DNA from 3 places in the Pseudoalteromonas sp. MQS005 genome. Region 2 is predicted to be linked to each of the others. Evidence: predicted binding sites of a transcription regulator. Region 2 holds the regulator's gene; each other region holds the start of a gene.
The links. The regulator sigma-54, encoded in region 2, starts transcription at its own class of promoters, with help from an activator protein. The targets are predictions, from matches to a motif close to GTTGGCACGNNNNTNGNNT.
Positions count from the first base shown of each region.

Region 1: A9479_RS11555 (BON domain-containing protein) is a predicted target of sigma-54. The motif match lies at 7,338-7,356, and genes of this name have one in related genera.
Region 3: dps (DNA starvation/stationary phase protection protein Dps) is a predicted target of sigma-54. The motif match lies at 2,530-2,548, and genes of this name have one in related genera.

Region 1 is NZ_LYRQ01000030.1:3,720-14,350, forward strand. It holds one part of gene prfB (peptide chain release factor 2) at 1-207, opposite strand, end outside; one part of gene prfB (peptide chain release factor 2) at 209-283, opposite strand; gene recJ (single-stranded-DNA-specific exonuclease RecJ) at 429-2,150, opposite strand; gene dsbC (bifunctional protein-disulfide isomerase/oxidoreductase DsbC) at 2,234-2,962, opposite strand; gene xerD (site-specific tyrosine recombinase XerD) at 3,035-3,961, opposite strand; gene fldB (flavodoxin FldB) at 4,067-4,588, shown strand; gene A9479_RS11540 (DUF2147 domain-containing protein) at 4,636-5,094, opposite strand; gene A9479_RS11545 (tRNA1(Val) (adenine(37)-N6)-methyltransferase) at 5,189-5,887, opposite strand; gene srmB (ATP-dependent RNA helicase SrmB) at 5,964-7,190, shown strand; gene A9479_RS11555 (BON domain-containing protein) at 7,430-7,750, shown strand; gene A9479_RS19955 (hypothetical protein) at 8,145-8,297, shown strand; gene A9479_RS11560 (mechanosensitive ion channel family protein) at 8,497-9,453, opposite strand; gene yaaA (peroxide stress protein YaaA) at 9,559-10,338, opposite strand; gene tal (transaldolase) at 10,557-10,631, shown strand, end outside.
Region 2 is NZ_LYRQ01000020.1:13,917-24,547, reverse strand. It holds gene mgtE (magnesium transporter) at 1-1,029, opposite strand, end outside; gene A9479_RS08910 (HPr family phosphocarrier protein) at 1,169-1,441, opposite strand; gene rapZ (RNase adapter RapZ) at 1,460-2,302, opposite strand; gene ptsN (PTS IIA-like nitrogen regulatory protein PtsN) at 2,322-2,774, opposite strand; gene hpf (ribosome hibernation promoting factor) at 2,779-3,066, opposite strand; gene A9479_RS08890 (RNA polymerase factor sigma-54) at 3,093-4,592, opposite strand; gene lptB (LPS export ABC transporter ATP-binding protein) at 4,662-5,387, opposite strand; gene lptA (lipopolysaccharide transport periplasmic protein LptA) at 5,384-5,923, opposite strand; gene lptC (LPS export ABC transporter periplasmic protein LptC) at 5,913-6,467, opposite strand; gene kdsC (3-deoxy-manno-octulosonate-8-phosphatase KdsC) at 6,464-7,015, opposite strand; gene A9479_RS08865 (KpsF/GutQ family sugar-phosphate isomerase) at 7,016-7,987, opposite strand; gene A9479_RS08860 (calcium/sodium antiporter) at 7,991-8,959, opposite strand; gene A9479_RS08855 (ATP-binding cassette domain-containing protein) at 9,226-10,041, shown strand; gene mlaE (lipid asymmetry maintenance ABC transporter permease subunit MlaE) at 10,041-10,631, shown strand, end outside.
Region 3 is NZ_LYRQ01000054.1:5,154-15,784, forward strand. It holds gene A9479_RS16100 (DUF2189 domain-containing protein) at 1-171, shown strand, start outside; gene A9479_RS16105 (HPP family protein) at 349-768, shown strand; gene A9479_RS16110 (DUF2237 family protein) at 934-1,296, shown strand; gene corA (magnesium/cobalt transporter CorA) at 1,330-2,286, opposite strand; gene dps (DNA starvation/stationary phase protection protein Dps) at 2,635-3,159, shown strand; gene A9479_RS16125 (SulP family inorganic anion transporter) at 3,345-5,087, shown strand; gene A9479_RS16130 (c-type cytochrome) at 5,633-6,076, shown strand; gene A9479_RS16135 (VC0807 family protein) at 6,148-6,858, opposite strand; gene A9479_RS16140 (hypothetical protein) at 7,114-7,890, shown strand; gene A9479_RS16145 (MFS transporter) at 8,004-9,338, shown strand; gene A9479_RS16150 (hypothetical protein) at 9,416-9,820, opposite strand; gene A9479_RS16155 (hypothetical protein) at 9,940-10,293, shown strand; gene A9479_RS16160 (Na+/H+ antiporter NhaC family protein) at 10,374-10,631, opposite strand, start outside.

The DNA of each region.
Region 1 (10,631 bases), on a different contig from region 2:
GTCTTGATCTTCGGCTTCAACAGCCAGTTCAAGTAACCCTTCAACGTCGTCAGTACCTGCCACTAAGGTGTCAATGGTTTCAACAACAGCCTCTAGTGCTGACTTTTCACGACCAAGGGCTTGTGCGCGCTCAGGTTCATTCCATACGGCTGAATCTTCAAGTTCGGCGTTAACTTCTTCTAAACGTTCTTGTTTAAGAGCGTAGTCAAAGGTACCCCCGAAGCAGTTCAGTACGTTCGCGAATTTCCTTGATTTGATTAATCACAGGATTCACTTCAAACATGTACATTACTCCAAAATGGCTAGGTTATTGCGCACTAAAAAAAGAGACTGAGCGCAATCAAAAATCATCAAATAATAAAAACGCCCGATTTTAACAAAAAACCGCGCGTTTTATTAGCCTTTTATGCATGGTTTGAAGATATTTTTTAGCCTACTTTTTCAAGCTCTCTTACAATCAGTTGTAAGCTAAATTTACCTCTAAATTCATTTATATCGAGCTGGTACGCTACTTTAACAAACTGCGCCTCGGTATCTGGCCACGCTTTTACATCAATGCCAAAAGCTATGGCGTCAACTAAACGTGCAGATTGGTGTTTAAGGACTAACTTTAGGTGCTTTTCACCCACAATGCGCTGCTGTATCACTTCAAAGGTGTTTTCAAATATCGGCTCAGGAAATTGCTGCCCCCACGGGCCTGATTGCTTTAATAATTGCGCAAAATCCATGCTAAAGCAGTCGTTAGGTAGTTCACCATCAGTAAATACAATACAGCGTTTACTTTCTTCACTGAGTTGCTCGCTAACCGCACTATCAAACGCGCGTTTAAACTCAGTAAATTGCTGCTCGTTAATACTTAACCCTGCCGCCATTGCGTGGCCGCCAAATTTATTAATTAAACCGGGTTGCGCGGTGTTTAATCCCTCAAGTAAGTCGCGCATATGCAAGCCTTCAATTGAGCGACATGAGCCTTTTATTTCACCATTTTCGCCACCCGCAAATATCACCGTTGGGCGGTGGTACTTTTCTTTTAAGCGCCCGGCTAAAATACCAATTACCCCTTGGTGCCAATCGTCTTGGTACAAACAAATGGCATCGGGCACACTGTCTTCTTTAAAGGCGAGCCTATCGAGCACCGCTTGCGCTTCTACTTGCATGCCTTGCTCTATTTCACGTCTGGCAAAGTTTAAGCTATCAAGCTCACCGGCTATGCGCCTTGCTTGATTTATGTCGTTGCTAAGTAAACACGCTATGCCTAGACTCATGTCGTCTAAGCGCCCTGCTGCATTTAAGCGTGGTGCAAGCGAAAAACCAAAGTCACTGGCGCTCAAGCGCGCGGCATTGCGATTAGCCACTTCAATCAGTGCGGTAATACCTGGGCGAGTTTTACCGCTGCGAATACGAGCCAAGCCTTGATGTACTAACGTACGGTTATTTGCATCCAGTGCCACCACATCGGCTACCGTACCTAACGCTACGATATCCAGCAAATCAGCAATATTTGGCATGGGATGCTGCTCAAAATAACCTTGTTCACGCAATGCGCTTCTCAGGGCAATGAGTAAATAAAATGCCACCCCAACACCGGCTATCGACTTAGAGGGAAAATCACAATCGTGGCGGTTAGGGTTAACAATAGCATCGGCGTTAGGCAGTTGTTCACCCTGCAAGTGGTGATCTGTTACCAGCACTTTAATGCCTGCGGCTTTAACAATATCAATGCCTGCGATACACGAAATCCCGTTATCGACGGTGATCACTAAATCGGGCTGCATCGTCACTATTTGCTCAGCCAATGCTGGGCTTAAACCGTACCCTAAACTAAAGCGGTCTGGTACTAAGTAATCTAAGTGGATAAAGCCAAACATGGCCAGCCCTTGCATTAAGGTGGCGGTGCTGGTTGCGCCATCGGCGTCAAAGTCGCCCACAATAAGTATTTTGCTTTGTGCGTGTAGGGCTTCAATTAACAGTTGGCTGGCTTTGTCTATATCTTTAAAAAGTTTGAAGTCGTGGAGTGTAGCTGCGCTATTGTTTAGCTCATCGGCATGGGACACATTTCGCGTGGCATAAATTTGCTTAATAACAGGGTGAAGATGGCTCGGCAGATGAGAGTCGTCAACGGGTTCTCGCGCAATGATCATTTTTTTCATGCTAGTTTTTAACTTATGATGTTCATGATATAAGACAAAAAAAGGCCATTAAGGCCTTTTTAAACACATACTCGCGGTATTGCTTAGCCCGCTTTGTTAGCCTCAAGCGCTGCGCTTAATGCCGCAGCAGGCTGATAACCTGGGATCATCGTGCCATCTTCTAAAATAATAGCCGGTGTACCGCTAATACCAAAACTCTGGCCTAACTGATAATGCTCAGCAACAGGTGCGCTACAGCCTTTAACAATTTGGGTATCTGCACCTGATTTAGCTTCAGTTAATGCTTCTTGCTGATCTTTCGCACACCATACATTCATTAAATCAGCGTAACCAGATCCTTGCAGACCGCCACGCGGAAACGCTAAATACTTAACGGTAATACCCGCGTCAAGTAAGTCATCTAGTTCACGGTGTAATTTACGACAGTAACCACAGCTAATATCGGTAAATACAGTAATGCTGTGCTTCTCTTCAGGTGCTTTGTAAACAATCATTGAGTCTTCGTATTCTTTTAACCCTGATTGGCGAACACCATTAAGTGCTTGCTCGGTTAAGTTACTACGGTTGTTTAAATCGATTAGCGTACCTTGCATTAAAAATTGACCGTCAGGACTTGCATACAGCACACCTTTATTGGTGATCAATTCTTTTAAGCCTGCAACTGGGCTTGGATTAATTTGTTTAACGGTCACCCCTAGCGCGGCAAATTTCGTCACGATAGGATCTGTAGCATCCGGAGTGACTGCAACGCTATTAGCAAAAGCGCTCAAACTAGTGCACAACATGGCACCTGCTAACATTAATTTTTTCATAACGGGTTCTCTATCCTAAAAATACTTATCTTATCGTGTCTATATAACCGGCTTAGTGACAAAAAAATTCGCTTAAGCACGAGGGTGATGCTCAGCATGCACCGATTTTAATCGCTCATTCGCTACATGCGTATAAATTTGGGTAGTTGATAGGTCGCTGTGGCCAAGCATCATCTGCACCACACGCAAGTCAGCCCCATGATTTAATAAATGCGTTGCAAATGCATGTCGCAAGGTATGGGGTGATAACGGCGACTCAACGGATGCCAAAATAGCATAGTGTTTAATCCGATGCCAAAAAGTTTGTCGTGTCATGCCTACCCCTCGTTTAGAAGGAAATACAAAATCGGTGGCGTGTTTTATCATTTGTGCGCGCCCGAGCTTTAAAAACTGCTCGAGCCAATACATAGCTTCTTCACCTAAAGGCACTAGCCGCTCTTTGTTTCCCTTACCTTTTACAAACACCACAGCTTGGCGCAAATTTATTTGCTCCATTCTAAGCCCCACCAGCTCAGTTACCCGCAGGCCTGTTGCATACAGTAACTCCAGCATGGCTTTATCGCGCAGCCCCATTGGCTCTTCAATGTTGGGCGCACTTAATAGCGCTTCTACTTCGGCCTCAGATAGCGTTTTTGGTAACGACTGCCCTGCCTTTGGCTGAGCAATATTGACCATAGGTGAGTCGCTAATTATTTTTTCGCGTACAAAGTACTGATAAAAACGTTTTAATGCACTAATACTTCGCGCAGTGCTGCGTGGTTTTAGCCCTAAATCAACGCGGTGTGCTAGGTAACTTTCAACATCTAAGCTGGTTACCGTCATTAAGCTTTCGCCTTTTAAAAATTGGCAAAACTTATCTAAGTCACTGCGATAAGCGCTCAGTGTGTTTTCACTTACGCCTTGCTCTAAATAGAGGCTATCTAAAAAGGTTTCTAAAAAGTCGCTATTGCTGCTTAGCTCAGTATTTTGTTCAGGTAAATCGTCAGATAGCGTTGTCACGTTGTGATCTCATGTTGGTAATACCACGGGAGAAGGTATCAATTAAAAATACCTTACGGTAAACTTGAGCCTATCATAACAGGCAATTACACAGTGATAAATACGATGCAAATTGGTTTATTTTTTGGTTCTACTACCTGCTATACCGAAATGGCGGCAGAAAAAATACGCGATATTATTGGCGCCGACATTGTCAGCTTACATAATATTAAAGACGAGCCGCTTAAAAACGCTGAGCAATATGACTTTATCATTTTTGGTATTTCTACGTGGGACTTTGGCGAAATTCAAGAAGATTGGGAATCAAAGTGGGACGACATAAAAGACGTTGACCTAAATGGTAAAACCATTGCGTTATTTGGTATGGGCGATCAGCAAGGGTATGGTCAGTGGTTTCAAGACGCATTAGGCATGCTTCACGACGAAATAAATGCCCAAGCCATTACTCAATTAGGCTTTTGGCCGAACGACAGTAATTACGAATTTGAAGCATCAAAAGCACTTACCGAAGACGGTAAACAGTTTGTAGGTTTAGCATTAGATGAAGACAGTCAGTACGAGCTAAGCGACGAGCGTATTGCCACGTGGGTAGAACAAGTGATGACAGAGTACGCTGAAACCCTATAACTCACTATTGCAAAGAGCGCTGCCATGCAGCGCTTTTTAATTCTTAACTATTCTACTTTTAACCAGTATTGGTTACGGTAAAAAAAGCCCACATAACCGCGCACTTCTAGTTTTTCGCCATTTTGCTGCGGTGTTAAACGCACGCTGTAGGTTTTACCGTTATTTGGGTCGAGAATTTCACCGTCTTCCCAACTACCGTCACCCGCATAGGTCACATCTTCAATAATGGTCATCCCCAACATAGGCTGATTCTTTTTATCACCATCACACTCGGTGCAAAGTGCATCTTGCTTGGCTTTATTGAGTATTTTTTCAATTTTACCAGTCAGCACGCCATCTTGCTCAGTAATGCGCACGTACGACTTAGCCTCGTTGGTCTCTTCGTTAATAGTTTTCCAAAGCCCAACCGGTGTGGGGTTAGCAAAAACCTCAGAGGTGTTAAATAAGCTGCCCGCTAAAAGGGCTAGTAATAGTATTTTTTTTGTTTTTTTAGTTAATAAATTCATCAGATTACTTTAAACATGAGTCAATAATGGTGCCATACTAACAATCCTTTATAAAACACTCTACGTAAAAATGCTTTAGGCATACAGCGTGGTATTACATATTTAAATAAAACGTCTTGCACAGTGCAATGTAGTCTTGACTGTAAGCATTACTTAACTCCCTTATGCATAGGGTGCTTTTACTTACTTCGCCATCATCAAAACTAAAAGTCATCAAACTGCGGCTAAAGGGCTTATTTGGCATAGCTTGTACTTGGCAAAGGCGATTTAAATACAGCCCTTGCTGCTGTGCTAATGTTATAAATAACTGCGCCTCAGTGGTGGGTAAAATAAGATTAAAACGCGAATGTTGATGACTTAGTTGCCTAAACGCACCAAGCAGTTCTGCAAAGCTTAAACCATCGGTATGGCGAGCGGTATTTCGCGCTGCATTATCACCTTTTAAACTTTGATTAAAATAAGGCGGATTAGCTATAACACAATCAAATAAACCTGCAGCCTCAAACTGCTGAATAGGCTGATGGTAAATACTAATATCCGGCCAAGGACTTTGCTGGCAATTTTGTAAAGCCTGCTGGTAGGCGGTTTCATCAACTTCAACCGCACTCACCTTTAAATGTGGCGCTCGTTGCTTACACATTAGAGCCAGTAACCCTGTGCCTGTTCCTATATCAAGTAACGTATTTGCGTGGCTTAAATCAGCCCATGCGCCCAGTAAAATACCATCGGTAGAGACCTTCATGGCGCACTGGTCGTGCTCAACCTTAAATTGTTTAAATGCAAAACCAGACATTTTTTCACCTTTTCATTCACCAAGCAGGTTTAAGTGCGTATAATTAACGGCAATTGTCCCCTATTTTTGACACTCTATGCAATTTTCTGAATTTGATCTTGATGATAAGCTACTCAATGCTATTAATAAAATGGGCTATGAAACCCCCACTAGCATTCAACAACAAGCCATTCCTGAGGCGTTGCAAGGACGCGATATTTTAGCGTCGGCACCAACAGGTACGGGTAAAACGGCGGCATTTTTAATTCCGGCAATTCAATATTTAATGGATTTCCCACGTCGTGATCCGGGCTTTGCACGGGTATTAATTATGACCCCAACGCGCGAGCTTGCTTATCAACTTCATGAACAATGTGAGTTACTTGCAAAACAAACCCAGTTAAAAATTGGGGTGGTTACCGGCGGTATAAACTACGGTACACACAAAGAAATTTTTGAAAATAATAATGACATTTTAATCGCCACACCTGGGCGTTTAATGGAATATTTAGAAACCGAAAACTTCCATGCAGAAAACGTAGAAATGCTCATTCTTGATGAAGCCGACCGCATGCTCGACATGGGTTTTCGTAAAGAAATGCTGCGCATTTGTGATGAAGCTAAGAACCGCCGTCAGTGCTTTTTATTCTCAGCTACTCTTGAAGGTGACAGCGTAGAATTATTTGCAGAGCGTATTTTAAACGACCCCGCGCTACTTGAAGCCGAATCATCACGCAAAGAAAAAGCTAAAATTCATCAATGGGTTCATTTAGCCGACGACTACCGCCATAAACTAGAGCTATTAGTTAACACTTTAAATGGCCCTGATGTTAGTAAAGCGATTGTGTTTGTAAAAACCCGTGAGCGCCTCGAAACCCTAATTGGTGAGCTTACTAATAACGGCGTAAAAGCTGCGTGGCTACGTGGTGAAATGCCACAAGACAAACGCATGAAAGCCATGGAAAACTTCCACAGTGGCAAAACCCGCATTTTAGTCGCTACCGATGTAGCGGCCCGCGGTATTGATGTAGCTGATATAAGCCACGTAATTAATTTTGATATGCCACGTACTGCAGATGTATACGTACACCGTATTGGCCGTACGGGTCGTGCGGGTAAAAAAGGTATTGCAATTTCACTCATTGAAGCGCACGACATTGGCATACTTTACAAAGTAGAACGTTACATAGAGCAAAAGCTAAAACGCCGTGTATTTAAAGGATTAGAGCCAAAGCATAAAGAAGCCAAGCCACCGGTTAAAAAGCGTAAAGATCCAGTAAAAATGAAAGCGAAGAAAAAAGCCAAAGCTAAAAAGAAAAAATAGCTTTAGCTTTAACACATTTAATTGAGCCGACGTTTGTCGGCTTTTTTGTGGCTTAAAAACAGTGAGTAAGCTATTCATAGTAATATGTAAAAAATACTTAGCTGAATAACTAATTAATAAAATAGTAAGTTATTTCAAACAGTTAATCTTGGAATGAAACTTGTAACCCTATCGAATATACGAGTATTAAAACGCCGAGTAATGGCGTTGTTTTTTAGTAACACACTAAGGATATAGTTATGAGTCGCATTAAATTTACTATCGGTTTTATTTCGTTTTGTTGTTTATTTTTATTAGTCTCTGCTTTTAAAGTCAGTGCAGCAACGCATTTAGCCGTAGTTAGCAGTGTGGCTACACACCCTAATTTACAACAATCTATTACTCATGAATTGCGCACTAACCCAAATTTAAAGTTAGAAAAACTAAACGTACACGTTAATGACGGTGACGTTGAACTTAAAGGCGAAGCCAATAACGGTTTTGAACGCGCTCTTGCACAAAAGTTTTTAGAAAATATGGATGGGGTTAAAATCATTCATAACAAAATTAGTGTCATTTAATACAACTTTTTCTTAACTAATACACTTAACTTATCCCTCAGCGCTGCTTGTTTCTCCAACACAAGCGGCGCTTTTTTTATGGTTTGCACAATATAATTCACTGCAAAGCATATTCCCAAGCCAGTTTAAATACTTAATTAAATGCCTTTTAGTTTACGCACCAATCGCGACGCTCATTGCAGCTGCTTATACTTTTGAAACCTTTGTTTATAGACACTTATTATAAAGCGCTTACATCAAGCTTGGGCTCTAGTTCGGTTGATTAAATAATCTATTTTGAGATGAGAAACCTTATCGATATAGTTTTCTAATTGAGGCGTTTTTAAGGCAGTTAGCGCAAGGCTTTAATTACTTCAGATTATCAATTGGGTCTGTTGTTCTTTCAAGGTTGAATTTGCAGCAGTCTGTTTGGTATTTAGCCAAGGGTTCTGCCCAGGGACATTTACTCTTTGTTGGCTACATGGATGGTGGTAAGGAGCGTGAGCTGGACGCGGAAGCTTTGCTCGGTTTTTACTTATTATTACATGGATGTAAGCCAGTAGAATAACGCAGGAGCAGTTATCGAGCCCACTAGGCAACAAACCTCGCGTCGCGATTAAATAGCTCTTAGTTTGAACTAATTTTAATCCGCAAAGGTCAACAGACCCTTATATTATTTATTATAAAAAGCGCGTTTTACTTTGTAAAAACGCGCTGATAGTCAGTAACTATTTCCCAATGCTTTTACCTTCGGGGTTTTAAATTATTTACTCACCTTGGCTTGCATCAGTATTATTGTCACCCTCTTTATTTGCTGACTGCTGACTTATTTTATCGCTTATCATGGCATCGAGTTTTTCACCGCCTTTAATACCAAAATCAAGGGTACGAATAGGAAACGGAATACTTATATCAGCGGCATCAAGTGCTTGCTTTACGGCCACAACTCCTTTATGACGCACTGTCATAAAATCAGGCTCACCGGGGTATTTGATCCAAAACCACACCAACAAGTTTATACTGCTATCACCAAAGCCTTCGGCATAAACAGCGGTTTCATTTTTGCGGATCACAAAGTCAAATTGGTTAATTTTGTCGACGATGACCTCACTGGCTTTTTCTATGTCGTCAGCGTAAGAAATACCCACCGGCACTTCTATTCGTCTTACCCCTAAGGTGTTGTAATTACGCAGTACATTTCTAAATAGTATTTTATTAGGTACCAGTATCAATTGCCCGTAAAAGCTCTCTATTAGTGTGTTGCGCAAGTTTATTGAATGTACCGAACCAAACACATTATCGGTTTCTATGACATCACCCGCTTTAAACGGTTTACGAATTCCCATGGCAATACCCGCTATCAGGTTTTCGGTCATATCTTGAAAAGCAAAACCAATGGCAAGACCAACAATACCTGCACCAGCAAGCAGAGAAGTGACAGTACTTTTTAAGCCCATAAAATCAAGGGCAATAAATACCCCCACACTCAGTACAATAACTTTAAATATTGAGGCCATTAAATCGGCAATTTGCGTAGAGTCGAGCGAGCGACGTAAAACATTTTTCATTCCTTTGCCTGCCAAACGGGCAATAAATGAAAATAGAATGGCAATAATTACTGCAACGATAAAGTTTGGGATATGACTTATAACTACATCAAACCAACCGCCGAGCTTTTCTTCTATCAACTTTTCGGCTTCTGTAATTGAGGGAATTGAGAGCATTTATTTTATACCTTAGTTAGGGTTAGTAATCTAAGGTTTGCAAAAATAACGCCAGTATAAAAAAGCCATGCAATGCATGGCTTATTAAATACTTTAAACGATGTGTTAGTTTTGCTCTTCGCGTAAAAATACCGGTTCAAGTTCTTTGGTGGTTGCCTCTGGGCTAAAGTAATAGCCGGCCACAGTAAACTCTTTGAGTTGGCTTAATTGAGTCACTTGATTTTCAATGATGTAGCGTGCCATCATGCCGCGCGCTTTTTTAGCGTAAAAGCTAATCACTTTATATTGGCCGTTTTTACAGTCTTTAAAGTGTGGTGTAATAATGTGTGCGTTAAGCGTTTTTTTATCTACTGCTTTAAAGTATTCGTTAGAGGCTAGATTTACTAAGTATTGTGCATCTTGTGCCGCTAATACGTCGTTAAGTTTATTAGCAATAACACTGCCCCAAAACTCATATAAGTTTTTACCTCGGCTATTTTCAAGTTTTGTACCCATTTCTAAGCGATAAGCCTGCATTAAATCAAGCGGCTTTAATACTCCGTATAATCCCGAAAGTATACGTAAATGGTCTTGAGCGTAATCAAGCTGCTTAGTAGTGAGGGTATTAGCATCTAACCCCCCGTATACATCGCCGTTAAAGGCAAGCACGGCCTGTTTAGCATTATCGGTAGTGAATGGTTGTGCCCACTCACTAAAACGCGCTGCGTTGAGGCCTGCGAGTTTATCGCTAATTTTCATTAAACTGCCAATTTGCGCAGGAGTTAGTTCACGGCATACTTTCATGAGCGCTTCGCTGTGCTCAAGTAATTCAGGTTGAGTGAACTTATCTGTTGCGGGTGGCGTGTCGTAATCAAGATTCTTTGCTGGTGAAATAACAGTGATCATAGTTAGCTATTGACTTGTAAATTATTTAATGTCAATTTCAACATTAAATGAAACGAAAAGCACGTTTTGTTTAAAATTATCCTACCTAAAACTCAACCGTTACCGTTTTTTTATTGATAAGGACATAAGACCTATCAAGCATTGTCACACTGTTGCAGTATAGCTATATTAAGGTAGTTTAGATTTTCTTTTAACTTGCTTGGAATGAGGAAAAGCAAATGACTAGCGCTCTACAAAGGCTTAAACAACATTCTTCTATCGTGGCCGACACGGGCGATATAGAAGCCATAAAA
Region 2 (10,631 bases):
GCGAATAACCAAAGTTAAGGTTTGGCTGCCTGCAACCCCACCCATTGACGGGACAATACCATTGAGCACAGCAAGAATTGGTAATATAGCTAAGGTGTTTTCAAAAAAGCTCGCCACAATTGCAGCTAGCAATGCAGTTAGTAAGTTTACTCCCAGCCAAATTGAGCGCTTTTTAGAGCTTTTCAACACAGGTGCAAAGGTATCTTCTTCATCATCTAAACCCGCTAAACCCAGTAAACTGTGCTCAGCGTCTTCACGAATAACATCAACGATATCATCAATGGTGATCCGCCCAAGCAAGTGTGCGTTGTCATCAACAACCGGTGCCGATATCCAGTTATGACGCTCAAACAATTGTGCAACTTCGCTCTCATCCATTGAAATAGGAATAGACTCACAGTCTTCATCCATTAAATCATGAACAATTTTTTCAGGGGGGTTGGTTAATAAAGTGCTCAGCGATAGGGCGCCTAAAAAGCAGTTATTTTCATCAACCACATATAAGTCATCTGTACCCTCAGGTAATTCGCCGCGTAAGCGAATATAACGCAGTACCACATCTAGAGTCACATCGGGGCGAATAGTAACGGTATCTATATTCATCAATGCGCCAGCAGAGCGCTCTTGATACGATAAAGCCTGCGTTGCACGTTCTCTATCTTGAATATCCATAGCGCTAACAACGTCTTTATAAACAGTGTCAGGTAGGCTACGTAGTACTTCCCCTAAGTCATCATGACCCATGTCTTCGGTTGCAGCAGCAATGTGCTCGGGTGCCATTTGCGCAATAATGCCCAAACGTACATCTTCAGAAAGCTCTTCAAGCACATCACCTTGTACATCAGGATCAACAAGCTGCCAGAGCATACGGCGAATTTTATGCGGGGATGATTCTAAAAGAAGTGCGGTATCACAAGGCGCCGTTTTTGCCAGCATGCGTCTAACTTGAACAAATTGACCACTATTTAGTGACTTAGTCACCTGTTTTAGTTGTTGTAGTGGAATATCTTGTTCTAAAGCTTCAGGCATTGGCGTCCTTAATTAAATTGTATTACATGCTGGAAGGGTATAAATGCTATTCAATTTTAGTTTATCTTACTTTATGTGAGCAAACTAACTCAACCACTATTAACCTAAGCTTAGGATGATGAGTTAATAATGAACTTTTTTATTCTTGCTCATTAAATCGTTGGTCGATGAGCTCACCTATTGCGCTAAGTGCAGGCTCAGCGTCGGGGCCTTCGCATACCACCTTAACTTCTTTGCCTTGGCTGCTTTCGAGTAACATAAGTGCCAGCACGCTATCGCCAGCGGCTTGTTTGTCATCTTGAAATAAAGTGATTGTGGCATCAAATTGCACAGAAAGCTGAGCTAATACTGTCGCCGCTCTAGCGTGTAATCCTAATTTGTTTTTTATTAAAAATGTATTTTCTAAGCGCATGACATCTTCTCGCAAGCTTTATTCTTGTTCTCGGTGGCGAATTTTTACATTAGGATGGCTCATTGCAAAGCTTTCACCAATGGTTTGCGCTAAATAAACAGAGCGGTGTTGCCCACCAGTACAGCCAATTGCAATGGTTAAGTAGCTGCGGTTATTTCGTTCTAAATGCGGCAGCCATGTTTGCACAAATGTTTGAATTTGCCATGTAAATTTTTGCACTATACTGTGACTTGCTAGGTAGTCTTTTACTGGTTGGTCCAGCCCTGTAAGTGGCTTAAGTTCAGGCTCCCAATGCGGGTTTGGTAAAAAGCGGGCATCGAATACGTAATCTGCTTCTTTAGGGATGCCGTGTTTAAAACCAAATGACTCAAAGGTAATGATCAGTTGTTTATCTTTTTTTCCGAGTATTTTTTCACGAATAGACTCAGCAAGCTGATGCACACTTAAATCCGTGGTATCAATCATATAATCAGCACGGTTAATCAATACATCAAGTAGTTGTTTTTCTTTTTTTATGGCTAAATCAAGCGGCAAAGAATCAATAGATAAAGGGTGGAGACGTCGCGTTTCTGAAAAACGTTTTATTAATGTTTGATCGTCACTGTCTAAATAAAATACCGTTGGTTTAGTAAAACCAGGTAAATATTCAATGATTTCATTAAACTGCTGTTGCTCTTTAGGTAGGTTACGTACATCAACACTCACGGCAATTTTATTATAACTGTCGGAAACACTGCGCACTAATGATGGTAATAAATTAAGTGGAATATTGTCTACACAATAATAACCTAAGTCTTCCACAACGCGTAACGCCACAGATTTACCTGAGCCTGAACGACCGCTTATAATTATTAATTCCATTTATCACCTTTCTTTATTACTACGATTGACTGACGATAACCTGATACAGTTCGCTATCCGATTTGGCGGCGCGTAACTGTTTACAAAATTCTTTATCATTGAGCTTATCAGCAATCGTGGCTAGCGTCTTCAAATGCTGCTGATTATCGCCATCGGGAACAATTAACGCGACAAAAATGTCAACCGGTCGGTTATCAATCGCATCAAAATTAATAGCTGTTTCGCTCACTAAAATCAAAGCAAGGGGCTCTTGAGCACCACTCATGCGACCATGTGGAATAGCAATGCCTCGACCAATGCCTGTACTTCCAAGCTTTTCTCTTGCAGTTAATGCATTAAGAATATCTTGTTGTGTTAAATAGGGCAGCTTATTGTGAGCCAATTCACTGATAAATTCTAAAATTCTTTTTTTACTATTAAAAAGGACCGCAGCTTTACTGCAGTCCTGACAGATAAGTGAGCTTAGTTTCATAGTGTTAGTGTCGAGCAAGTTTCTCTTTGTGTTTAATTACTTGACGATCTAGCTTGTCAATGAGCGAGTCTATAGCGGCATACATATCTTGATGCTCAGTAGAGGCAAAAATCTCAGCGCCACTAACATGAACGGTTGCTTCAGCTTTTTGGTTTAGTTTTTCTACATCGAGAATAACGTGCACATTCGTTATGTGATCAGTGTGCCTCTGTAACTTCGAAAATTTACTATTTACGTAGTCTCTAAGCGAGTCGGTAATATCTACATGGCGACCAGTTAAATTCAGTTGCATAAACATTTTCCTCTTTGTTGTACGCCTTAAATCAAACTTTTACGTTGATTAGACGGGGGAATAGCTAGAGATTCGCGATATTTTGCAATGGTTCTCCTCGCTACTTTAATTCCTTGCTCTGCCAATATATCTGCAATTTTACTATCACTCAATGGTTTAGCTGAGTTTTCTGCAGCGATTAATTTTTTAATTAATGCACGTATTGCTGTTGATGAACATTCGCCACCATTTTCAGTACTTACATGGCTTGAAAAGAAATATTTAAGCTCAAAAATGCCACGTGGTGTATGCATGTATTTTTGCGTAGTAACACGCGATATAGTCGACTCGTGCATTTCCACCATTTCAGCCACATCGTTAAGCACCATAGGCTTCATAGCCTCAGGACCGTGTTCAAAAAAGGCCTGTTGCTGCTGCACAATACAGTTGGTTACTTTAAGTAGCGTGTCATTTCTACTTTCTAAGCTTTTTATAAACCATTTAGCCTCTTGTAAGTGCGAGCGAATAAACTGGCTATCACCACTTGATTTAACCGTACGCGACATAGCTGCATATTGGCTATTTACTCTGATCTTAGGCATGCTATCTGGGTTTAATTCAACTACCCAACGACCTTTAACTTTTTTAACCGACACATCAGGAATAACGTATTCAGACTCTTCTCTAACAATAGTGTCTGCCGGTTTTGGGCTGAGCGTATGAATCAACGTCATGATTTCTTTAAGCTCATCTTCTTTAAGCTTTGTTTTTTTCATCAACGTGCGATAGTCACGTGCAGCAAGTAAATCAATATGATCGGTTAAGATCATTTTTGTTTCGTTTAAAAAAGGTGTGTCTTTATCAAATTGATTTAGCTGAATACACAAGCACTCTTGTAAACTACGCGCGGCTATTCCCACTGGATCAAATAGTTGAATACGCTTTAGTACCGCTTCTATTTCGTCAAGTTCAACTTCATCTTCGCCGTCGTTTTCTTGGTTAAAGCTTTCTAATATTTCTTCACAGCTAAGGGTTAGAATCCCTGAGTCGTCCACAGCTTCTACAATTGCAATAGCTATCGCTTCATCGGTAGGGCTAAACGGCGTCAATTGAAGTTGCCACATTAAATACTCATGCAGCGTTTCAGTCGAAGAGCCTTGATAAATAGATTCATCTTCTGGCATTGGGCCCGATGAAGAGGCAGGCGCTGCGCTCATATATTCATCCCAAGTAACATCCATAGCCATATCATCGCTAATGGTGTCTTTGGTCATTGCTTCGCCGCTGTCTTGCTCATACTCGCTAGGTTTATCGTCAGCTGAGGCACTTAGCGTTAAGTCATCGTTATCGGCTTTTTGTTCGTTTTTACCTGCAGTGTCTTCGCTGTAATCGTGTTCTTCAACTTCAAGCAAGGGGTTGCTATCGAGCGCTTCTTGAATTTCTTGCTGGAGATCCAATGTACTGAGTTGCAATAAGCGAATTGCTTGTTGCAACTGTGGAGTCATTGTAAGTTGCTGGCCCATGCGCAGCTGTAATGATTGCCTCATGTATCTCTAACAATCCTTTTAAATTAGTATGATTAATCTTAGCAGATGCTTAGTGGAATAACACACATATTAGAGCTTGAACTGCTCGCCCAAATAAACATCGCGTACTGTTTTATCGTTTAATACGTATTCAGGAGTGCCTGATGCAATTAACTCCCCATGAGAAACTATGTAGGCTTTTTCACAAACATCAAGTGTTTCGCGCACGTTATGGTCTGTAATAAGTACGCCAATGCCACGGTTTTTAAGATGCTCTATAATCTTTTTAATATCTAATACTGAGATAGGATCAACCCCCGCAAAGGGTTCGTCTAAAAGGATAAATTTAGGGTTTGCTGCTAACGCGCGAGCAATTTCAACGCGGCGACGTTCACCACCTGATAAGGCCATACCTTGGCTGTCGCGGATATGCTGAATGCTAAATTCATCAAGTAAATTATTTAAGGTATCTTCGCGTTGTTGTTTATTTAATTCTTTACGTGTTTCTAAGATAGCCATTAAGTTTTGATAAACAGTCAGCTTTCTAAAAATAGACGACTCCTGCGGTAAATAACCAATCCCTAAACGCGCCCGGCTGTGCATCGGTAATAAAGTAATATCTTTATCATCAATTGATATTTTGCCTTTATCGCTAGGGACAAGGCCTACAATCATATAAAAAGTGGTGGTTTTACCTGCACCATTAGGGCCAAGTAACCCCACAATACTGCCAGCTTCAACCTCTAGGCCAACGTTTTTTACAACTTCACGACCTTTGTAGCTTTTAGCTAATAGCTCTGCTTTTAATGTGCTCATGGTTGGCCTTTATCATCTTCTTTTTTATTTTCAACAGGGACTAAAATAGTGTGTACACGGTCTGTTGAGTTTTCGTCTTTTTCTGCGCTAATTAACTGCTGCTCGATATCGTAAGTGATACTTTTAGCTGTTATTTTTTGACCTGCTTGAGCAATGCTTGCATCGCCGATTAAGGTTAAAAAACGCAGCGACACATCGTAACGCACTTCATTAGCACTGGCACTCATTATGGTGCCATCAGCTTGTGTTTCTTCAAAATATGCAGGGCTGCCTGTGGCAATTAATAACTGTTTGTTATCGCCTAGGTCATCGCGTTTGTGCACTTCTAAACGGTCAGCTGTGATACGGCGATTACCATGAATAATTTCAACATTTTTCTCAAAAATGCCTACGTTTTCTTTTAATTGACCTTCTTGCTTATCTGCACTAATTGAAATTTGATTAGCAGCGGGGGCTTCAGCAGGTTCAGCGCCATTACTGTTAAAAGCAATTAATAGTGAGGGAACAATTAAAATTTTAAATAGGTTATTGGTCATAATATAGGGTTCGCGTATGGTTAATAAGTTTAATCACCTCGGTTTTTAAATCGGCCTCAAGGCCTTTACCTGTGATTTTTAAATTAGGTCCTGTAATAACGACAGGCTGCTGTGATTGCATGGTTAATAGTTTTATATCAACATTGATGGTCTGGGCGGTGATCGTATCGATCATGGCGTTATCTACTAAGTTTTGAGCGGTTACATTACCCTCTAACACCAGTTGACGGTCGTCGTAGAGGGTGGCTTCATCGGCGTTAATACGCCATGTTTGCTGCTCGTTGTATAAAGTGAATATAGGCTTTTCAAAAAAGGTAAAACCGAGTTGTTGATACAACTCCATTTTTACCGCAGTTACCTTATGGCTCACTTTACCCTGTTCATTATAAGCTGTTTGTTTTAGCTCAATAGCGGTATAATCAGGCTTAGCAATAACTTGTGTTTCTTCGCTTGCAGTAATATCAACCTTAGTAAAATAAGGATACCAGAGCCAAACCATACAGCTTATGAATAAAACGCTCAGTATAATGCGCGCTACATTCATGAACTCGTTCCTTGGCTAGTTAGTGGCTTGTTATTTTCGAGCATAAGTAAGTCTGTTAGCTCTCTTACCGCACCAAAACCGCCGGGCAGTTGGGTTACATAATGTGATAAACGTTTAATAAGTGGATGAGCATCGTTTACGGCAACCGCAAAACCGACTTGCTCCATTACTGGCATGTCTGGGCCATCATCACCTATATAAGCAATTTGCTCATCGCTAAGCGCTAATTTTTGTTTTAATTCTTGATAGGCTATAAGCTTGTCTTCTTGGCCTTGATATATATGTTGTACGGTTAAACTGCTCATACGTTGCTGCACTATATGAGAATGGCGCCCAGTGATTACGGCGACTTCAAAACCGCTGTTAATCAGGGCTTTGATACCAAATCCGTCTTTGGTGTTAAATGCTTTGAGTTCTTCACCTTGGTTTCCAAGGTAAATACGGCCATCAGAAAATACACCATCAATATCACAAATTAATAGCTTTACTTTTTTTGCGCGCGCCTTTGCATCATCACTTAGCGGTTGATAGAGATCTTCAAATTGCATTTATAGCACTCCCGCTTTAAGTAAGTCTTGCATATTTAGTGCGCCAATCGGTTGATTATGCTCATTAATTACAATTAAACCATTAATACGTTTTTGTTCCATAATATTTAACGCTTCAGCCGCGAGCATCTCTTGGGTGGCTGTAGTACACGACTTGGTCATCACAACATTAATTTCAGTGCTATGAATGTCAATACGTTGCTCTAAAATACGGCGTAAATCGCCATCGGTAAACAGGCCTGATAATTGCTGGTCACTATCAACAATAGCGGTCATGCCGAGTCCTTTGGCCGACATTTCAATTAAGGCATCTTTAATCGTTTGCGTCTCGTTAATGATAGGCGTATCAGCACCACTGTGCATAACATCTTTAAGAGTTAAGAGTAATCGCTTGCCTAAGCTACCACCAGGGTGCGATAGTGCAAAATCATCAGCAGTAAAGCCGCGTGCTTCTAATAATGCCACCGCCATGGCATCACCCATAGCGAGTGTGGCAGTGGTACTTGCAGTAGGTGCTAAGCCCAATGAGCAGGCTTCTTGTTCAACTTTAATACACACATGCACATTTGCCAATGTTGCCATGGTTGAGCCTTGGTTGCCTGTCATGGCAATCATTTTGGCACCAATGCGCTTTAATACTGGAATAATATTAAGTACTTCGCTGGTTTCACCAGAGTTTGAAATGAGGATAACCACGTCATTTACTGTGATCATTCCTAAATCACCATGGCTTGCTTCACCCGGGTGAACAAAAAATGCGGGGCTGCCGGTACTGGCAAGGGTGGCGGCTATTTTGTTACCAATATGGCCTGATTTACCCATGCCAATAACAATAATACGACCTGAGCAGTCATACATTAATTGACAGGCTTGGTTAAAGCTTTCATTAACGTATTGTGTAATATCGCTGAGTGCTTGGCGTTCAATCTCTAGAACACGTAACCCTTGTTGAATAAAGTTTAGCGTTGACATGGGCTATCCTACTTGACTAAAAATATAACCTTGGTAAATCATAAATGCGACGATGAGCAAGCCACCTTCTATTCTATTGATACGTCTTTGACCTCTAAAGTTCAATGACATAGCAATTAGCGCCAAGGTTGCGCCAATCATAATAATAACATCACGGTTAGCAACCGAAGTATCGATAACCGATGGATTAATTAATCCTGCCAGCGGTAATACCGCTAAAATATTAAAAATATTCGAACCAACTATGTTACCCAGCGCTAAGTCATCTTCATTTTTAAGTACACCTGCAATTGAAGCTGCAAGTTCAGGTAAGCTGGTGCCTATAGCAATAATGGTCAAACCAATCACTAAGTCACTTAAGCCAAAATATTTTGCGATATCAACGGCTGAGCCAACTAAAAAGTGTGAACTAACCGGCAGTAAAATCATACCCACTACCAGCCAAAAAACAGCTTTTTTGGTTGGTACGTTGTCAGGTACTTCGTCACAGGCTTCGCTCACAAACGGATCGTCTTGGTTTTTAGCTCGCAGTGAGACAAAAATAAGTCCGCCAATAAAAACAACAAAGCCAAATAATAAGGCTGCACCTTCAAAAAATGAAAAATAGTTATCTGAAAAAATATACCAAGTTGCAATGGAGACCAGCAGTACCAGTGGAATTTCACGTTTTAACGTACTTGAAGATACTGATAAGGGTCTTAAAAGGGCGGTAATACCTAAAACTAATAAGATGTTAGTGATGTTTGAACCAACTGCATTACCCACGGCAGTATCGGTTTTATTTGCCAAAGCTGCTGAAGCCGATACCATCATTTCAGGCGCTGAAGAGCCCATAGCTACCACGGTTAAACCTACAATTAGCGTTGGCACGCCAAAGTTTTTAGCCAGTGCTGCTGCACCATAAACAAACCTGTCTGCACTCCATACGAGAGCCGCAAAACCAAGAATTAAAATGACAAACGAGGTAACCATTGTGATAAGCCAATTAATGTAAATTCAGATAGCGCGAATAGTAACAAAAGCCACCATAAAAGTATAAATAAAAGAATAAGGTGTAATACATTAGGCGGTTATTTTAAGAATTCTTTGTCGCTTTTTATATGAAATTTTAAGCCAAAGTTAAGGCTGCTTGAATCAATCTTATAACTGTTTTTGCGACACTATTACAAAATCTTACGAATTGTTTTTTCCATATTGGTTAAAAAACCCTTAAAATAGAAATATGAGAGAGTATTGTTATGGAGAGCGACTTGTCGCAATCAATAGTTGAAGTCAAGGATGTTACCTTTTCTAGAGGCGATAGGGTCATATATAAAAATATGAGCTTTGACGTACCTGAGGGTAAAATTACTGCCATTATGGGGCCAAGCGGAATTGGCAAAACCACGATGCTACGCCTAATAGGTGGCCAGCTTAAACCAGACTCCGGTGATATTTTATTTAAAAACGACAGCATTGTCGCAATGTCGCGCAAAGAACTCTACGCGGCACGTAAACGCATGAGTATGTTATTTCAAAGCGGTGCCTTATTTACTGATATGTCGGTGTTCGATAACATTGCATTCCCCATTCGAGAGCACACGCAACTCAGTGAAGATTTAATCCGTTTAGTGGTATTAATGAAACTACAAGCTGTTGGCTTACGTGGTGCTAAAGATTTAATGCCTTCAGAGTTATCTGGCGGTATGGCACGTCGTGCAGCTTTGGCTCGCTCTATAGCGCTTGATCCTGAACTTATTATGTATGATGAGCCTTTTGCAGGACAAGACCCTATTTCAATGGGGGTTTTAGTTAAGCTGATCAAATCTTTAAACGAAGTACTTGGCTTATCTTCTTTAATTGTCACGCACGATGTGACAGAAGTAATGAGTATTGCCGACCACGTTATTATTATTGCTGATCAAGGCGTTATTGGCAGTGGTACACCAGAGCAGATGCGAGAGCACGAATCACCACTTGTTCAACAGTTTTTAAAAGGGTTATCAGATGGTCCAGTGCCATTTCATTATCCAGCACAAACCTATGCAGATGAACTGTTAGGAGAGCAGCAGTAATGTTGGATTTACTACAAAAAATAGGCCACAAAACGCTGGGCCGATTTGCTGCACTGGGGCGTTCAACCCAAATGCTGGCAAGTGCGTTATGGCATGTACCCAATTTTAAAAAAGGCACACCTTTACTCGTGCGCCAATTATATATGGTTGGCTCACAGTCATTATTGATCATTGTTGTGTCAGGATTGTTTATCGGCATGGTATTAGCCCTGCAAGGCTATACTGTTTTAGTTGATTATGGCGCTGAAGACAGCCTAGGCCCTTTAGTGGCACTCAGTTTATTGCGTGAACTTGGGCCAGTAGTAACCGCATTATTATTTGCCGGTAGGGCAGGCAGTGCGTTAACCGCTGAAATTGGCTTAATGAAAGCCACCGAACAGTTATCATCGCTTGAGATGATGGCCATTGACCCGCTTAGACGAATTATAGCGCCGCGGTTTTGGGCTGGTTTGATTAGTATGCCAATGTTGGCACTTATTTTTTCTGCTGTAGCTATTATTGGTGCTCATTTAGTGGGGGTTGATTGGCTAGGCGTTGATACGGGAAGTTTCTGGTCAATTATGCAATCTCAGGTGTCGTTTGAAAAAGAC
Region 3 (10,631 bases), on a different contig from region 2:
GAAAATTTTGCAGCCATGCTGGTGTGGTCTATTTGTATATTTGTACTTGTGGCACTGGGCTTTGCTGCGGGTGCCGCTGGATTCATTATTATTATGCCACTACTTAGTTACGCTAGTTGGCACGGTTACATTGCGGTTATTAAAACTAAAAAAGAACGTGGTTACGAATAACATTCACCCACAGTCATTTTTTATCACTTAATAAAACGCTTTAGGGCGTTTTATTAAGTGATACCTGTTTCCCTCCTGTGAATTAAATCTGCAAAAACCTTGATCTCAATAAGGTGCAAAGCTTAAAAAGCGCGCTAATATAATGTGATATACCACACGCTTTATAAAGGAATAAACATGAGTCAAAACGTTGCAGACTTAATGACACCTAACCCATTCTCAGTGAATATAAAAAGTACTTTGCACGACGCACATAATTTAATGAAAGAAAAAAATGTTCGTCACATTCCCGTTATCGACGAAGATGGCGCATTTGTTGGCATGCTTACGCAAAAAATTATGGTCGCCAAAGTAATGGGGATCATGGCTACTTTTGGCGCAAATGCACTACAACGCAAAGAAAAACTCACAAAAGTAGAAGATATTATGGTGAGTGACTTTATTAGTGTCACTCCAGCCCAGCCATTATCAGATGTGGTTAAGTTTTTTGTAGAGAATCGCCATGGCTGTATGCCTGTGGTTAGCGAGCAAGGTCAGCTGGTAGGTATTTTAACCTCTTCTGATTTTGTGCGCTTAGCTGCGGCGCTATTATCTTAACTTAATAGCACAATAAAAAATCTGCGTTTTGAATTTACCCAAAGCGCAGCTATTTTTATAAACAAATACCTACCCAGAAGCCTCTTCGTATATAGCTAAGTCACTAACAGCCTGTTATGGTAAGCAGCTCTTTTCAGCAGTTATTACTAAAAGGTAATTTGTCATATGGCTAATCAATTAAATGTATTGGGAACTCGCCTACAGCTATGTTGTGGCAATGGCGGCTATACTCGCGAAGGGTTTTGCTATGTGCCAGATTCAGACTTTGGTAATCACAGTGTGTGCGCCATTATGACCGACGAATTTTTGCAATTTTCTAAGGCGCAAGGTAACGATTTAATTAGCCCTAATCCTTTGTATGATTTTGCGGGCTTAAAAGCTGGCGATAAGTGGTGCTTATGTGCGATTCGTTGGTATCATGCCATTGCTGCAAATGTTGCTCCTCCTGTTGTACTTGAAGCAACAAACCAAAAAGCGCTAGATATTATTCCCCTTGAAGTATTAAAAGCACATCAATATACCGGGTAATGATTTGAGCGCTCAGCTTGCAATATTAAAGTATTATAACCACCCTTTATGTTTAAAAAATAAATAAGGGGCAAAGCCCGACAGCAACATAATGCCAATTGCAAATGGATAACCCCATTCCCATTGTAGCTCAGGCATTATATTAAAATTCATACCATATACACTAGCCACTACTGTAGGCGGTAAGAAAACCACTGAGGCAATAGAAAAGGTTTTAATAATTTGATTTTGTTCAATATTAATAAAGCCTTGTGTTGAATCCATCAAAAAGTTCACCTTGTCGAACAAAAAGGTACAGTGCGACATTAAAGTTTCTATATCGAGTACAATTTCTCGAAGAGATTCGCGCTCGTCATTTTGCGCGCCTATACGGCGTATTAAAAACGAAATATTGCGTCGCGTATCCATTAAACATAAACGCACTTTACCATTAGCATCTTCTAAGCGAGCTATGCGACCAACCGCCTCTTCTAAGTCTGAGTTATCTTCTTCAAGTACATAAGCACTGAGCTTCTCTAATTGATGATGCATGTCTTCGAGCATATCCGCGTGGTTTTCAACTTTTTGATCAAATAAAGTGATTAATAATTGTTTTGCTGTATCGCATGCCACCTGACCTTTGCGCGCTCTTAAGCGCAGTAGTCTAAAATCAGCCAATTCCTCATCACGAATAGTAAGTAAGCAATTGTTTTGCAACAAACAAGCTACCGTTACAGTATTAAATCGCCCTTCATTAGGTGACATAAACAATGCATGCACATGTAAACCTTCATTATCGATAAAGCACCTTGACGACGTTTCAATCTCTTCTACATCTACCGAATCTGGAAAAGTTATATTGAGCGTTTTTGCAAGCGCATTTTGCTCCTGCGGTGTTGGATTAATAGTATCAATCCAATGTGCATTCTTTATGGATACTTCAACAGGGGTATTAGGTAAAGGCGCTAACTCTTTGATCACTCCTTGCTCGATGGAAAAAAACCTCAACATACACTTCTCCTTTAATGAATCTTTAAGTTGAGTATATGTAACAGGACATTAATCAACAATGATAATACCTTCATTATAACCACTATAAAGGGCACGCTATTCGCTAACACTTTAAAGTACTGCTGTTTTGCAGAATTTACAAAAAAGTGCATATTTTTCATATGCACTTAATCTTACTGCTTTATCAAGTACTATAAATAAAAATTAAACTGCTATTTTTCAGTTAGTTAAAACTATATCACTATCGGCATGACGATTGCTTCTATAAATACAAGAGGTGTTCGTTATCGCAATTTAAATACTCACTAGAGTAAAGCGAGCACTATTTTTGAAATAGTAGGAGGAATCATGAGTAACAGTAATAATGCAAATAAAGTCGCTGAATTTACCGCTCCCGGTGTAAAAAACGAATCAGCAAATAAAGCAATATCTGTACTAGAAAATCGCATGGTAGCGCTAATTGATTTACAGCTAACTTTAAAACATATTCATTGGAATGTAGTAGGTCCAAACTTTATTGGCGTACATGAAATGCTAGACCCACAAGTAGAAACCGTCCGTGAAATGACCGACACCATAGCAGAACGTATTGCCACTTTAGGCGGTGTCCCAGTTGGCACACCAAAATCGATTGTTGAGCGTCGTACATGGGAAGATTATGCCATAGGTAAAGGCTTAGTAACTGAACACTTAGCCGCATTAGACAAAGTATATAACGGCGTTAATGGTGATCACCGTAAAGCCATAGAATCACTTGCTGAGCTTGATCCGGTATCTGAAGATATGATCATTGCGCAACTTGCAGAGCTTGAGCAATATCAGTGGTTTGTTCGCGCCCACATAGAATCATCAACTGGTCAATTGAATAGCTAATTTTTAAAGCAGTCATTTGACTTACAAAGCCCAGTAACTTGCTGGGCTTTTTTGTTTTTAAACTATATTCCTTTTATTAATACACTAGAAATCCCCCGATTTAGCACATATAACACGTTTAGTTACTATACTTATTATTAAAGAGAACTTACTATCGACTCCTAATTATTAGCAGGGAATTTGAAGTGTTGTCGCGTCTATATAGCTTTATGCCAGGTTTACACACCTTATTTAATTATCAACGCCAATGGTTTGCTGATGATGTGAGGGCGGCATTATCGGTTGCAGCCGTTGCTTTACCTGTTGCTATAGCTTATGCGCAACTTACAGGCGTTAATGCTGCAGTTGGCCTGTATTCTTGCGTATTACCTATGATGCTTTATGCACTTTTTGGTACCTCTAAACAGCTTATTATTGGCCCTGATGCCGCAACATGTGCGGTTATTGCAGCAGTTGTTACTCCACTTGCTGCAGGCGATAGCTTTAAACATTGGCAATTAGTGATCACCATGACCGCAATGACCGGTTTTTGGTGCTTTATTGCCAGCCGCTTTAAGCTAGGTGTATTAGCCGACTTTTTATCTAAACCAATTTTAATGGGGTTACTAAACGGTGTGGCTATTACCATTATTGTTGGTCAGTTTTCTAAAGTATTTGGCTTTACCTTTGATGAGCGCTACTTGCTTGAGCGTTTAGGTGGCGTTCCTACGTATTTATCGCAAACTCATATTCCCACCTTATTAATGGCTTTATTTACCCTCGGCGTTTACTTTGTGTTAAAGCGCTTAAAACCTACATGGCCAGCCTCTATGTTTGCCATTGCACTAGGTGCGGTATTCGTTTGGTTGTTTAATTTAGAGCAGTTTGAAATAAAAACCATAGGCACAGTAACCGGTGGTTTGCCTGTGTTTAACACCCCAGTATTTGACGTGGGTATTATTCGAGAACTTGTTGTACCGGCACTCAACTTAGCCATAGTTAGCTTTGTCAGCATGATGCTAACGGCGCGAAGCTTTGCAGCAAAGAATGGCTACGACATCGATGCCGATAAAGAATTTAGAGCCTTGGGCATCGCTAATTTAGCGTCAGCATTATCACAAGGCTTTGCCGTTAGTGGTGCCGACTCACGCACAGCCGTAAACGACGACTCTGGCGGAAAAACCCAATTAGTTTCGATTATAGCTGCCGCTATTATTGGCGTTATCGCTCTTTTTTTAACGGCGCCGCTTGAGTTTATTCCCAGTGCTGCACTCGGGATTGTATTAATAATTGCCTCTGTTCACCTGCTTGATTTAAAGGCAATCTGGCAATTAAAATTTAAAGATAAGCAGGCATTTTACTTAGCCTTAGCCACACTTTTTGCTGTGCTGTTTATTGGTGTTATACCAGGAATTACCCTTGCTGTATTACTAGGGTTATTTCAATTTATTCGAACTGTTATGCGCCCATCAGACACCATTTTAGGTGTGGATATAAAAGGCGTAGTAAGAAGCTTAGACGAAACAGATAAAGCCAAAGCAGTACAAGGGGTTTTTATATATCGTTTTAATTCTCCTTTAACCTATTTTAATGCCAGTTATTTTAAACGCCGCTTGTTAGAGCAATATGCAAGACAAAAAGACGACACGCAATGTGTCATTATTGATGCTGTGCCCTGCTTCACTCATCTTGATTTAAGCGTTATGGCCATGCTCGCAGACCTAGATGTGATTTTTAAAAAACGAGGTATTCGATTAGAGCTAGCGGGAAGAAAACGCCAGCTACTTTCTTGGTTTAAAACCGCTGGTATCGCCTCAGGTAAAGACGGTATTTATATTCATTCAGACTTATACATTGCCTTACAAAAAAACAGCGTCAGTCAGCATGTCGACGAGGTTACGATGTTTCAATCGCAAAACTCCGAAGAGATAAATGCAGGTAATAATTAGGGTTATTATTTTTCCTCAACTACACTAGGGTCTGTTGACCTTTGTGGATTAAAATTTGTTCAAACTAGGGGCGGTTTAATCGCGGCGCGAGGTTTGTAACCTAGTGGGCTAAGTAAAAACCGAGTAACAAAGAGTAAATCGTCCCTAGGCAGAACCCTTCGGGCAGCGCCTGTTTGGCATTGATGCTACGTTATCGCCTATTTATGGGGAATAACCACACCACATAGGCTCTGTCTTGCCTAAATACCAAACAGACTGCTGCAAATTTAACCTTGAAAGGTCAACAGACCCTAGATGAGTCATTTATTGTGAATGACTCTTTATAAAAACAATAGAGTGTTCAAGCATTTTAATAAATCAACACTTGATAATAAGCGTAGCCTTATTACCTTTTCTTGCTACTTACTAAGCCTTAAAAATACAAACAATAGCCAGATGCAAATATCATACAGCGCAGTAAATACATAGTTTAGTCGCTAATGCGGTCGCTTTTAGTTTTAGCTAATTAGCCATAAGTAAACCTAATGAAAGACAAAGGAGCTACCATGAAATATACATTAATAATTTTATGCTTAATTGCACTTGCAGGTTGCGATAGAGGCGTTGATTCTCCAAGAGGATTTAGCTTACCAGAGGGAAATGCTGAAAAAGGTAAAGCCGTTTTTATAAAGTATGAGTGTTTGGCATGCCATACACTTGCAGGCGTAGAAGATGACAGTATAAAAAAACATGACGATATTTCTATCAGACTAGGCGGTAATAAAACCAAAATAGTCACTTATGCTGAGTTAGTTACATCGGTTATTAACCCTTCTCACCGCTTTTCAAGGCCTTACAGAGCTGATGCTAGAACCCCCGATGGAGCATCTAAAATGACGGTATTTAACGACACCATGACCGTTTCTGAACTCACTGATTTAGTGACCTTTTTACAACCAAATTATAAGCTTATTCCTTATCACAGAACGAAGTACTCAGATTACAAATAAATACTTATAAGTAAACATCAACAAAAAAGCCGTTATTAAACAACGGCTTTTATTATAGATTATGGATAACCCTATTCAGCATTAACCATGTCTTCAAACTTCATACCGGTTAACTTAGTCAGTACTTTAATTACATAAACAAAAATACCAATGAGCATGAGCATAGACGGAATAGCAATTACCGGATAACTCAATAGCGTCATTTCACCAAGCTGTTCGTTAAATTCAACGGAGCCTGCAGGGCTGGTAACAATCCATTTAGCAAGGATGTAATTCATCGTAGATGAAAACACAAAGGTAAGCGCTAAGAGGTAATTAGCATTGGTGATTTTTTGTTTAAAGCTCTGTGTATTGCCCCGTGCATCTAAGGCATCGTAAATAGCGTCTAGCTTAAATAAAAGTGAGTTTAATAAAAGTTTGGCTAGCAGGGGTTTACCAAAAAAGCCCGACATCAGCACGGTAAAACCAATGATTGCCGGAATAGCCGCTTCTTTAATAGCTAACCACTCAACGTTTAGCTCAAACAAGGCAATACCACCGGTAAGCAAAGTACTTAAAAAACCTAAAAGCGAGATGAAGTTTAATGAGCCCGCTTTAATAAAATCATAAATCCCATAGCTAATGGGGAATATAAGCGCGACAATTAAGCCAGCCACACTGCCTAAATATTCAGGGCCAGAAAACTTCATTAAAATGACTGAAGGGATGATGATATTAAATACTATTTCGATAAGCGGATTATTTTTTTTACGCTTATTTGTAGCTTGATTATTACTGGTCATTTTTAGTTCCAAAAAATATTACTGCTGCCATTAATTTCCCCTAATGTGGAATAAATAATGCTAAATATTGCTTCTTTGCATAATACCCGCAATAAGCCCGCTATTCTAGCATGGCACTTAGTCATATTATTTTATTATGTAGCGCTTACTCTGCAGTAAAATAGGTATAAATTGAGACGTTAATTAAATCACCAGTCGTATTTTCAGCCCTCAAAGACTATATTAGAACTACAAAAAATAAATTAGTTTAAAGTCATGCTCAGTAGTAAGTATTTATCTACATCGTACTTTTGGTTATTTTTATTGATGGTTTGTGTGCATCAAAAGGCCGCTGCCAAACAAATTATTGCTGTTGCCGAATTAAGTGGACTGTTTCAACACGCTGCTAATAATCAACACCAAGGGGTTTATCATGCGTTATTAACCAAAGCACTCGCAGATGCAAAACTGAGTGATCAATACATAATTGAAGTCATGCCAATGAAACGCGCTAAGCTTGAGTTTTTAAAACAAACTGTTGCTTGCTATGCACCAGGTGAGGACACCTTTGATGGCTCAGAAGGGATTACATTACCTAAAAACATTTTACACAGCACACCTTTTAACAAAGCACTGATCAAAGTGGTTTCTAATAACCCAAAGCGAGTTATTTCAAACGTAGGCCAAATTAATAACAGCGATATTATTAGCATTGTTCGAGGGGTGCCCAGTAGTCGTGAGCTAGATAGAATAAAAGAAAAAGCCAAAATAGTAATTGAAGTAAATAGCGAAATGGAAAGCTTACAACTTTTATTACTCGGGCGAGTAGACTTAATATTAGCGTTTTACCCCGATATTAACTTTGCCTATAAAGCGTTAAATATACACCCCCATCTACCCTATAGTAATAACTACTCACCGGTGAGCATTAACGATAATATTATTTGCCACCCAAGCTATAAAAAAGACTTTGAAAAAATAAACAAAAAAATTACCGAATATCTGCAAAACGGTGAAATGAAAATATTATTAAATGATTATTTTATTCATTAACCTCTATTTAAAGCCTGCATAGGGTTGCGCCATATAAAACTCCCTTTTACAGCTTGGAAAACCTTCTCGCTTGCTCTAGTATCTAGTTGTCTTAGCTCATAATTTGCATTTTAATGAAATCATTTCCGTCACTGTACTTTGCCAATTTATTTTTAATTATTGGTACCGGTTTACTTACTACCTATTTAGCGCTTTATTTAGGTAAACAAGGCACGTCTACGTTTTGGATAGGCTTAATGACCTCGTGTTATTACCTTGGCTTATTACTGGGTTCAAAACTTGGCTATCATCTTATTAAATCGGTAGGTCACATCAGAACCTTTGCCGCCAGTACTGCTGCAGTGACAGCCTGTGTGGCTGCTCACGGCGTGAGTGATAATCTTTATATATGGTTAGGCCTTAGGCTTTTTGTTGGCTTAGGTATGATGTGTAATTACATGGTGCTAGAAAGCTGGCTGAATGAACAGTCAGCCCCCGAATCACGCGGCCGCGTATTCTCGTTTTATATGATCACTTCATACTTGGGGATGATTTTAGGGCAATTAGCGCTCGCACAATTTCCTGAGCTAGGTTATGCGCCGCTATTTTTGGTGTGCATGGCGTTAGCAATCGGTATTATTCCTATTTCTATCACCCGTAGAATTCACCCAAAACCCTTAAAACCGATAAAAATGAGCCTATTTGATTACGCTAAAAAAGTGCCACAATCGCTTACCGCGGTCCACTTTGCAGGCATTATCAATGGTAGCTTTTATGGTCTAGCACCTATTTTTGCTAAGCTATCTGGCTTTAACGCCGCTGAAATTGCTATTTTTATGTCGCTAACTATTTTAGCCGGCCTGCTAGCACAGTGGCCAATGGGCATGCTTTCTGACCGTATTCGCCGTAGTTTATTAATTCGTACTAATGCCATAGCCATAGGCATTGTGAGTTTGGCATTGTTTTTATTACCAAGCTCACAGTTAATTGCTTACATACTCACCTTTATATTTGGTTTGTTTGCCTTTACTTTATATCCGCTTTGTTCGGCATTGGCCAATTCGCGAGTTGAAGACGAAGAACGCGTGGGCGTGTCATCAGCGTTATTGGTTGCTTTTGGCGCCGGTGCAGCAATAGGCTCAACAGTTAACGCACAGATCATGAGCTACTTTGGTCACCAAGCATTGTATGCGTCTATTTCGCTATTAACCGTAACCATGTATTTATTACTCACGTTTATTAATTCTAAACAAAAAGTAGAGCAGCCTGAACCCAGTGATTATGTGGTCGGTACTTCAGATGTAACTAACTCGCCACTGGCAGCGACTATGGATCCGCGTATTGAAGAAACTACCGCGCAAGATCAAATGTTGGTTGTAGATGACGAAGAAATAGACGATGAGTTTTTTGAACATCCCCAAGGGGAGCTATTTAAAGATCTAGAAAACGAGCAAAATATGAAAAGTTAAACTTCCATTCGAAGCATTGATAAGAATCATAAAAAAGGGGGACTCCCCCTTCTTTGTTGATTTAATACTTAAAAACTTTATTGGCTTATCTGTGGCTTAAGATCGCTTAAATCTAAATGGATAGTCATTTCAAAATTCTCAGGCTGCACAGCAACATCACTTAAACCTGTTCTCGCAAAATAATCTTCAAAGCCTTGCTGATATTTAGCCGAAAACTGCGTATACGCGCTAATAAACAAACTTAGCTTTTTAGCTATTATTGGATAGGTAGCGGCAAGCTCCCGCAATTTTTCAGGTTCAGCAAAGGCAAATTCAGCATAAATATTAAAGTCGTTCACAATATTAGTTTTACCATAATCAGATAAGAAACCTGCGTTATAATCGGGTGCAGATTTATACTTTGTAAGCGCATCAAAATTAGATGCTGCGGGTTTCCAACCTTTTGGAAGTAAGGTTTGCCATGCGAATATAACAATCCTCAAATATGGTCTCAATTCGAGGAGTTAACAAAAAACCTAATAAAGCTGCGAAATTCAAATAACTTTTAACCCGTCAAATACAAAAGTAAAACTTTGAAGATTAAAGGCTTGGGAGAGTTTAAATGAAAAAAATACTATTCCTATTATTAACCTTGATATTTGTATCTGCTTGCGATGTGCAACAAAGCGAGCCTGAAATACCGAATAAGCCTAGTGAAGTACCAGATAAAGCATTTTGGGTCGGTGGTTTAGACGGCGGTGTATTTGTGCTAATAGAAAAAAATAAAAATTTAGAAGCAAATGAATATCTAGGTGAAATATATTATGTATCCGGAGATATAGCGTATAAAGGAAAAATGAGTATATTGCCAAAAGATAGTGCCATTATAGATTATATGAACCCTAAAACTTACCAAGGGTGGGATGGAGATACCTTGTATGTTTTAGGGAATAAGCAACTCAAAGTTCAAGAGTAAGCCTACAAAACAAAAAAGCCTGCAGATTTGCAGGCTTTAAATTCAATCACTTTGTTGGGTTTCGCTACGCTCTACCCAACCTACAACACAATCAAGCTCGTTACTAAGTAAGCCACAAACGTTAGGCCGCCGCCTACTAATGCATAGGGTAACTGGGTTTTAACGTGGGTGAGTAAATCACAACCCGAGGCGATGGCAGATACCGCGCTGGTGTCGGATATTGGGGAACAATGATCGCCAAAAATACCGCCGCCTAAAATAGCGCCTACCACCAGCGATGGCGGTAAACCAAGCGCTTGAATAAGCGGTACACCAATGGGGATGAGGATGGCAAACGT